2 regions of the Mesobacillus stamsii genome follow, and region 2 is predicted to be linked to the other one. Evidence: riboswitches for the same ligand, from Rfam matches in the RefSeq annotation. Region 2 holds a riboswitch; the other holds the start of a gene.

Region 1 (4,423 bases), on a different contig from region 2:
CGCTCAGCACCACATGAATCAGTTTGTTTCCCCATATATTATCTGTAGCAGTTAAAAAGAGCAGCAGTCCGAGGATGGCTCCTATTAGGAAGGTAGCGACCACAGAAATGGCACTCATGTATAGTGTATCAACTGTCGCTCCCCACATGCGGTCCCAGTTAACATTTGGAAACAAAGTTTCAGCCATTTGAAATCACCTCCACTCCGACTTCATGCTGGCCGATAAATGTAATTGCATTGTCCAATTCTTCTTCTTCTCCATCAAGATGGATGAACAAAATTCCATATGACCCGTTTTGTGTCTGGGAAATTTTTCCTTGTACAATCGTAACCGTTATCTCGAATTTACGGATCAAATTGGTAATTAGCGGCTGCTCGACCCCTTCGCCTACGAATGTCAGCTGGATCACCCGTCCATGCGGATACCGGTCGAGTAAATGGTCTACCGTTTCCTTTGTTTCCTCTGGTTCCGTTACTTGTTGGACAAACCTTTTCGTAATTGGCTGCTGCGGATTCTTAAACACATCCAAGACATGTCCTGTCTCAACGATTCTGCCGCCCTCCATGACTGCTACTCGGTGACAAATTTTGCGGATGACATGCATTTCATGGGTGATCAGGACGATGGTAAGCCCCAGCCGCTTATTGATATCGACAAGAAGATCCAGAATTTGGTCGGTTGTCTGTGGGTCAAGTGCGGAAGTCGCTTCGTCCCCTAGAAGAACCTTTGGATTATTCGCCAACGCCCTGGCGATCCCGACCCTCTGCTTTTGCCCGCCACTTAACTGCGAAGGATAAGCATCTCCCCGGCCATCAAGACCGACAAGCGAGATCAATTCTTTTACCCTTTTGTCCCTTTCAGCTTTCGGCACTCCTGCAATTTCGAGAGGGAATGCAATATTATCTGCAACCGTCCTCGACCAAAGGAGATTGAAATGCTGGAATATCATGCTGATTTCCTGTCTTGCTTTTCTTAATTCTGCACCCTTAATCTTGGAAACTTCCCTGCCTGCAACAATGACAGATCCTGATGTTGGAATTTCAAGCCCATTTAACATACGAATTAGGGTACTTTTTCCTGCGCCGCTATATCCAATGACCCCGAAGATTTCGCCTTCTTTTACTTCAAGATTAACATCATCTACCGCCTTGACTTCGCCTTTTTTTGAAGGATAAATCTTTCTAGCTTTTTTTATCGTAATCAATTGACTCCCCCTCTTTCGCAACCGTTCTATCCACCTGAAAAATACCCTAGTATAATAGGAAGGTTATCAATCTATTTTCCCATTCAGCAACCAAAAAATTCATGTAAAAAGCCTTTCTGCAAATAAGCAGAAAGGCATAGTCGTAGGCGGTATCCTTTCTCTCATCTGCCAAAGCAATCAGCTTTGAGTGAATTGGCACCATTTCAGATAAGCAAGCTTACTGATGGTTGCCGGGCTTCAACGGGCACTTCCCTCCACCTCTCTTGATAAGAGTATGCTATTAAATTTTTACTAGCTATTTTAGTTACGAATGTGATTGTAGCACGGAACAAAAATGGGTGTCAATAAAATTATTTCAAAATTCTTTTTCTCATGGTCCTTTGATATTATACTCTTGCAGGTATCCCAAGTACTCCCGTTGCCTTTTCAATAGCCTGCTCGAGGTCAGCGATAATATCATCACTATTTTCAATGCCAACAGAAAGACGAATTAAATCTTCCGGAACACCCGCAGCTTTGAGTCCGTCTGAATCGAGCTGCTGATGGGTAGTGCTTGCAGGATGGATAACCAAGCTCTTCGCGTCGCCGACATTGGCAACATGGGACCATAATGTCAAGGCGTTGATCAGTTTCGCACCTGCTTCTCGGCCACCTTCTATTCCAAATATCACCACTGACCCAGCACCTTTTGGAAGGTATCGATCTGCCAGATGCTTATCAGGGTGAGAGTCATGGCCAGGGTAGGTGACCCAAGTAACGGCTGGATGTGACTCAAGATAGTCTACTATCTTCCGCGTATTCGCAACATGCTCTTTCATCCGGACATGCAATGTTTCGATTCCAAGATTCAATTGGAAGGCACTCTGCGGGCTGATGGCCGGACCAAGATCACGAAGCAGCTGGACCCTTGCTTTCACAATATATGCGGCGGCTCCTATGGCTTCACTATAAACAATATCATGGTAGCTAGAGTCGGGTTCATTGAAACCAGGAAACTTAGGGGATTTCCAATCGAATTTCCCACCGTCGACAATGATTCCGCCCATAACTGTACCATTGCCTAAAAGCCACTTGGTAGCTGAGTGAATGACAATGTCTGCTCCATATTCAATCGGCCGGCATAAATAGGGCGTCGCAAAAGTATTATCGATGATCAGCGGAACACCAGCTTCATGCGCAATCTCCGCGACAGCTTCTATATCCAATACCCTAAGACTTGGATTTCCAATTGTTTCTGCGTAGACCGCCTTTGTTTTTGGGGTAATGGCCTTCCTGAAATTTTCAGGATCATCGGAATCCACAAAGTGAACGGTAATTCCATATTTCGGCAATGTTACGGCAAATAGATTGTAAGTCCCTCCGTACAGGTTAGAAGCAGCGACAATTTCATCCCCTGCATGGGCGATATTTAAAATCGCCAACGTAATTGCAGACATACCACTTGACAAGGCAAGGGCTCCAACTCCCCCCTCCAACAAGGCGACCTTTTCCTCCAGTGCCGTGACGGTAGGGTTATGAATTCGCGAATAAATATAGCCTGGCTCCTTGAGTGCGAATAAATCAGCTGCATGATCTGTGTTTTCAAACTGGAATGCATTACTAGCATAAATCGGCACAGCTCTAGCTCCCGTTACCGGATCTGGAGACTGTCCTCCGTGTACACCAATCGTTTCGATTCTGTAATTTTTTTGCTCATTTGCCATCTTCATCTCTCCAATCATAAAATTTTCGGAAAGGTGATACAAAAAGCCCTCTTCTTAAGAAGAGGGCCATTTATCAACTCTCCTTATCTTTTCAGAGTATTTACTCTGCAGGAATTAGCACCGTGTTTTACCAACCGGTTGCCGGGCTTCTTCGGGCCAGTCCCTCCGCCTCTCTGGATAAGAATATTCAGTTTGTTTTCATTGCGTTAAAGTGATGATACCACGATCGAAAATGTAGGTCAATCTATTTTCATTTTTCAGAATGAATTTGCTAATTCGGCAAAATTCTTCATTTCCCGAGAAATATCTCCAAAGAACCACGGTCATTTGGCGGTTTTCATAATTGGAATGCCGGATTTTGTCCCTTGCCATCAGCCTTGCAATTCTGTTAATTTTTCAAATAAATAAGGAACGGATTGAAAGGCATAGATTTTCTCCTGTACCTCTCCGTTTTTTATTAAAATCAAACATGGTACACTTTCTATTTCAAATCGTTCAGCCATTTCAGGAAGGAAGTTCAAATCTGCTTTTCCGGATCGGAGTTCAGGTAGCAGCTGTTCGATCACCGTCAGCATTTTGCTTGCCAACTGACAAGTACCGCATATTGGGGTGTAAAAGTATAGGTACCCTGTGTGCTTTTCTGCAAGAAAAGTTTCGATTTCCGTTTTGTTCCAATCTTCCATTTTTGAGTCATCCTTTTTCTAAGTACTCTGCATGCACATCAATATTTGCTCCAATTAAAACAGTTGCAAGATGTTTTTCTGGTGCAGTCGCCACTTCCCGGTACATCCTGTCAATGTATAAATGGTTTGCCTCAGGAAACTCTCTTTTGAATTGCTTCCTTAGCTTTTCACCTGAAGCATCAGCATCTACAAGGATATAAACATCCTTATCAACCAGCGAATCTATCAGTTCATCAAGCTTTGAAACACCGATTGTGCCATTCGTGCAAATAATTTCCACTGGTTCTTTCAGTACGGTCTGTACTTTCTTTTTATCTGACGAACCTTCTACTATGATCACCTTAAGATTTTTGTCCATCGCCATAACCACCTATGCACCAGAAAATAATTACTTTACAACTATTGTTACTGTTTCCACTTGAGATTGCAAAGATTTGGTCTAAGCAGCAGATCCTTATTTTTTGAAAAAAAACGCCTTGAATGCTCAAGGCGTCGGCAATACATTATTCTTTGATCATTTCTTCGTATTGTTCTGGTGTCATCAGCTTGTCTACTTCATTGCTGTCTGTCAGTTCCACTGTAATCATCCATGCCTTTTCATATGGAGATTCGTTAACGAACTCAGGGCTGTCATTCAATTCTTCGTTGATTTCAATCACTTTGCCGCTTACCGGTGCATATAACTCTGATACGGTTTTCACTGATTCCACGCTTCCAAATGGCTGGTCAACAGTGATCTCGTCGCCGACTTCTGGAAGTTCGACGAAGACGATGTCCCCTAGCTCGGATTGAGCGAAATCGGTAATGCCCACGCGAGCCTTTTCTCCTTCAA
Region 2 (4,423 bases):
GCAAGTTCACTTGTTCTGCTGCGGCTTTCCTTTCAGGTTCCCGGTCCATTTGTCTTTGGTGCTCCCGTTCCGCTTCTTCCCGTTTCCTAGATAACTGTCCAATTCGCTGGGAAATCTGGGACACCTGGTTCGTCATGGAATCAAAATCTGCTTTCAAGTTATGGCACAGCTGTTCCTGGGCATTGAGCAGGGCAGCTTTTTTAGCAAATACCGTCTGCGTTTCTTTTTCGGCAAACAAAGCTTGCTGGGATTCTAGCTTTTCCTTTGCAGCTTTCAATGTCTCAAGCGATTGGATCTGTTTCAAAGTGGCTTCGGCCTCGAACAAGCGCTGCTGCATTTGATCACGGTCTAGTTGCAGGTTTTCACGGGCTTTCGCAAGTTCCTGAAGCTTGCTCTCCATTGCGTCGATTTCGTTTTTTAAAAGCGGAAGAATAAGCGTGTCATTCACGCTGCCTGCAGCGATCAGTTCTTTGAGCTCATCGTTTTCAACCGCTTTAATGCTTCGCAGCTGAGCACTCCTTTTTTCGACCTGGTCCTCGACCATCTTTTTCAAAAGTGTTGCTTCTTCTTTTAATTTTTCTTCCACTTTTTTATAAATTTCCGTATGGAATAATCTTTGCAGGATGATTTCCTTTTCTTTGCTGTCAGATGTCAGCAGCTTCCGAAATTCACCTTGCGGAATCATCAAAATTTGTCGGAATTGATTGCTGTCAATGATCATAATTTCCTTTATTTTTTCATCTGCTTCACGAACATTGGAAGCCAGCAGCTGGATGTCACCATTTTCGTCAATCAGGTAAAGCTCTGCCTTGGCTCCGACGGTGGTTGTTCCTTCGCCTGATTTCTTTTTCCGCTCCTGTTGCGGAGACCTGGTGATTCGGTACGTCTTTTGACGCAAGGAAAAATCGAGGGAAATTTCAGTCAGGGTATCCTCTTCTGCAAACTGGCTACGCAGGTCAGTGCCATTCCTGTCCTCTCCGCTTGCCTTTCCATAAATCGCATAACTGATTCCATCGAATATCGTTGTCTTTCCTGCACCCGTTTTACCGGAAATAACAAACATTGTCCTGTTTTCCAGCTCTTTAAAATCAATCGTTTCTGTACCTGCATATGGCCCGAAAGCCTGCATCGTCAGTTTAAGAGGTTTCATTTTTGCCCCTCCTCTTTTAAAACTTGGCCAATCACGTCCGTCATAATGCCCTGTTTCTCCTCAGTGAATTCGCTCGTCGTCATTTCCTTGTAAAACTGTGCAAAAAGCTCCAGTTCAGACTTTTTTTCTTTTCTGATGGAGCTGAAGTGCTGCCTTTGCTTTTGGTCGATAGATTCGATTTTCCGTTCAAGATGCAAGACATTTGGAAAAACTTGACGCAGCTTGCCCATCGGGTCAATGATCGCACCATCATCCAACAACGTTACTTTTAAATAATCCGTGGTGTTTTCTTTTTCATAAAAAGAAGGATCCAAAAGCTGTTCAAGTTGCCCTTCCAGTTCACGCATATCCTGTTTCGGTTTCAGGCTCCTATAGCTGATTTCGAAGCTTCCATTCTCATTCATTTTAACAATGGAGACTGACTTGCGCTGTTTTGCCTCTGAAAATGAATATTTTAAAAGAGAGCCAGAATATTTGACCTTGTCATGTTTGATCGCATCAGGACTGTGAAGATGCCCTAGTGCCGTATACGAAAATGGATCAAATAAATCCTGTGTCACACAGCCAGAACCGCCCACCGAAAGCGCCCGCTCAGAATCACAGGAATCCCCTCCAAGAACGAAGGCATGTCCGACAAACACATTCGGTTCGTTCGGATTCAGGTTTTCTTCCATTTTGCCAATGACAGCTTTCATTGCATCCTGATGGGAATGAATCGAAGCATCGCCGAGCAAATGCCGGATTACGCCAGGTTCAGCATACGGAACCAGATGGAAATTGACCCCTTTGATATGTACAGGTTTAAACTCATTCGTCCATTTGCCGGTTAAGTAAAAATGATTATGACGGTACCAAGAGCTCCCGAACGACAGCCGTTCGGCACTATCGTGGTTCCCGGCTATCGCTATAACGGGGGTGTTCAGCTCGACATTGATTCTGAACAGAATTTCATCGAGCAGCTCCACCGCATCAGTCGGCGGTACAGATCTGTCATATAGATCTCCAGCAATCACAACTGCGTCCGGCTGTTCCTCAGCAACAAGATCAACAAATTGATTCAATACCTCCCGCTGGTCTTCTGTCATATAGATGCCGTGGACAAGCTTCCCAAGATGCCAATCACCTGTATGGATAAATTTCATAGTCTTCCCCTCCCAAACTAAAACTCTTTTAATGCCTCTCGTATTCTTGCGTAAGTTGAATGCTATTATTATATCAAACACATAAATTTAATGCGCACTCAAATGAAGGAAACAAATACAAACTAGTTCACCACTTTAATTTAATGATTGACAATTTTCTATATCAGCTGTAATATTTAGAGAAATTTAATAATTCCATTTATGGAATCTTATCGAGAGAAGCTGAGGGTCCTGGCCCTATGAAGCTTCAGCAACCTTCAACTTTGTTGAAAAGGTGCTAATTCCAGCAAGTTTTCAAAAACTTGGCAGATAAGAAGTTGGCTGATCATTTTAAAGTCTTCTTCTTGAGAAGGCTTTTTTGTTTTTTACAAGTCAGCATTTTAAAACAAATATAGTCTCTGGCCGATCAATCATGAGGAGTGAGTACATTGGTGAAAATCGATACAAAGTTAGCACAGCTAGGCAATAGGAGTGAATCTGCGACCGGTGCGGTGAATCCTCCCATTTATTTGACAACAGCGTATCGTCATGAAGGGATTGGACAGTCCAGTGGTTATGATTATGTTCGTACTGGCAATCCTACTCGCGAAATTTTGGAAAAGGCAATTGCCGACCTCGAAGAAGGAGACCGTGGATTTGCCTGCAGCTCAGGAATGGCGGCAATTTGGACCGTTCTCTCGCTTTTTAAGTCTGGGGATGAATGGATTGTCTCAAAAGATTTGTATGGGGGTACATACAGACTTCTTGAGCAAGGATTTAAAAAGTGGGGATTACATAGTACCTATGCAGATATGTCAAATTTACTAGAAATCAAGGCAGCCATCAATCCCAATACAAAGGCACTGTTTGTGGAAACACCGACAAACCCGTTAATGGAACAGGCAGATATCGAGTCCATTGCTCAGATCGCCAATGAGTACGGGATCTTGTTGATCGTTGATAATACTTTCTACACTCCCCTTCTCCAAAAACCTTTGACTCTTGGCGCTGATATTGTGATCCACAGTGCGACGAAATACCTCGGGGGACATAATGATGTGCTGGCAGGATTGATTGTTGCAAGAGGGAAAGAAATTTGCGAGTCCCTTTTCCTCCATCATAATGGGGGCGGGGCGGTTTTAAGTCCTTTCGATTCCTGGCTTCTCCTTCGTGGCATGAAGACATTGTCACTAAGGATGGAGCGACATGAGCAGAATGCCAAGAAGCTGGTTGACTTCTTGAAAAAACATGAGTCTGTAAAGGATGTTTTTTATCCCGGAAGAGGCGGAATGATTTCGTTCCGTGTCCAGTCTCCCGCCATCGTCGATCCATTTTTGAAAAGCTTGTCTATAATCACTTTTGCTGAGAGTCTTGGAGGTGTTGAAAGTTTTATTACCTACCCTGCTACTCAGACACACGCTGATATTCCACCTGAAATTCGCGAACAAACCGGCGTCTGTGAGCGGTTGTTGCGATTCTCTGTCGGTATTGAAGATTACCGAGATTTGCTAGATGATTTGCAAGCGGCTTTTAAAAAAGCGGTGGAGAAGGCTGATTTACAGAAGGAGGGATTAGAATGAGTTTCCTGAAACGAATGGAAAATGAAATTTTAATAGCGGATGGTGCAATCGGTACCCTGCTCCATTCCTATGGAGCAGGAACCTGTTTTGAAGAGTTGAATCTCTCCCAGCCTGAAGCGATCATAAAGATCCATAAAGCATATATGGATGCTGGAGCTGATCTAATTCAGACGAATTCATATGCTGCCAATTATATAAAACTAGAAAGATATGGACTTGAGGATCAAGTGAAGGAAATCAATAGCGCAGCTGTCCGGCTTGCCCGTCAGGCAGCAGGCAGCGAGGCTTATGTTTTAGGAACGATGGGCGGCAATCGCGGCATCAGGCCATCAGCCATCCCGATTGAAGAGATCAAGCGTAGCTTCAGGGAACAGCTCTATTGCCTGCTTCTTGAAGGAGTGGACGGAGTGCTGCTCGAAACCTTTTATGATATGGAGGAAATCGAGACTGTATTGGCAATTGCCAGAAAGGAAACAGATTTGCCGATCATTGCTCATGTAACGCTCCAGGAAATCGGCATTATGCAGGACCAGACTCCTCTTCAGGAAGTTTTTAACAGGCTGGAAAATCTG

Evidence for each region. Region 2 has a riboswitch for S-adenosylmethionine ahead of J2S25_RS06955 (methionine biosynthesis PLP-dependent protein). Riboswitches for the same ligand answer to the same signal wherever they lie in the genome.
Region 1: it holds a riboswitch for S-adenosylmethionine, as region 2 does, so the genes downstream of both, J2S25_RS04030 (O-acetylhomoserine aminocarboxypropyltransferase/cysteine synthase family protein) here and J2S25_RS06955 (methionine biosynthesis PLP-dependent protein) in region 2, are expected to answer to the same signal.

What each region holds. Positions count from the first base shown of each region.
Region 1 is NZ_JAUSUN010000004.1:32,692-37,114, reverse strand. Features, by position in the region: gene J2S25_RS04040 (methionine ABC transporter permease) at 1-187, opposite strand, end outside; gene J2S25_RS04035 (methionine ABC transporter ATP-binding protein) at 180-1,205, opposite strand; SAM riboswitch class I at 1,364-1,478, opposite strand; gene J2S25_RS04030 (O-acetylhomoserine aminocarboxypropyltransferase/cysteine synthase family protein) at 1,592-2,908, opposite strand; SAM riboswitch class I at 2,989-3,092, opposite strand; gene J2S25_RS04025 (thioredoxin family protein) at 3,280-3,591, opposite strand; gene J2S25_RS04020 (toprim domain-containing protein) at 3,599-3,949, opposite strand; gene gcvH (glycine cleavage system protein GcvH) at 4,095-4,423, opposite strand, start outside.
Region 2 is NZ_JAUSUN010000006.1:86,746-91,168, forward strand. Features, by position in the region: gene J2S25_RS06945 (AAA family ATPase) at 1-1,150, opposite strand, end outside; gene J2S25_RS06950 (exonuclease SbcCD subunit D) at 1,147-2,292, opposite strand; SAM riboswitch class I at 2,499-2,608, shown strand; gene J2S25_RS06955 (methionine biosynthesis PLP-dependent protein) at 2,721-3,851, shown strand; gene J2S25_RS06960 (bifunctional homocysteine S-methyltransferase/methylenetetrahydrofolate reductase) at 3,848-4,423, shown strand, end outside.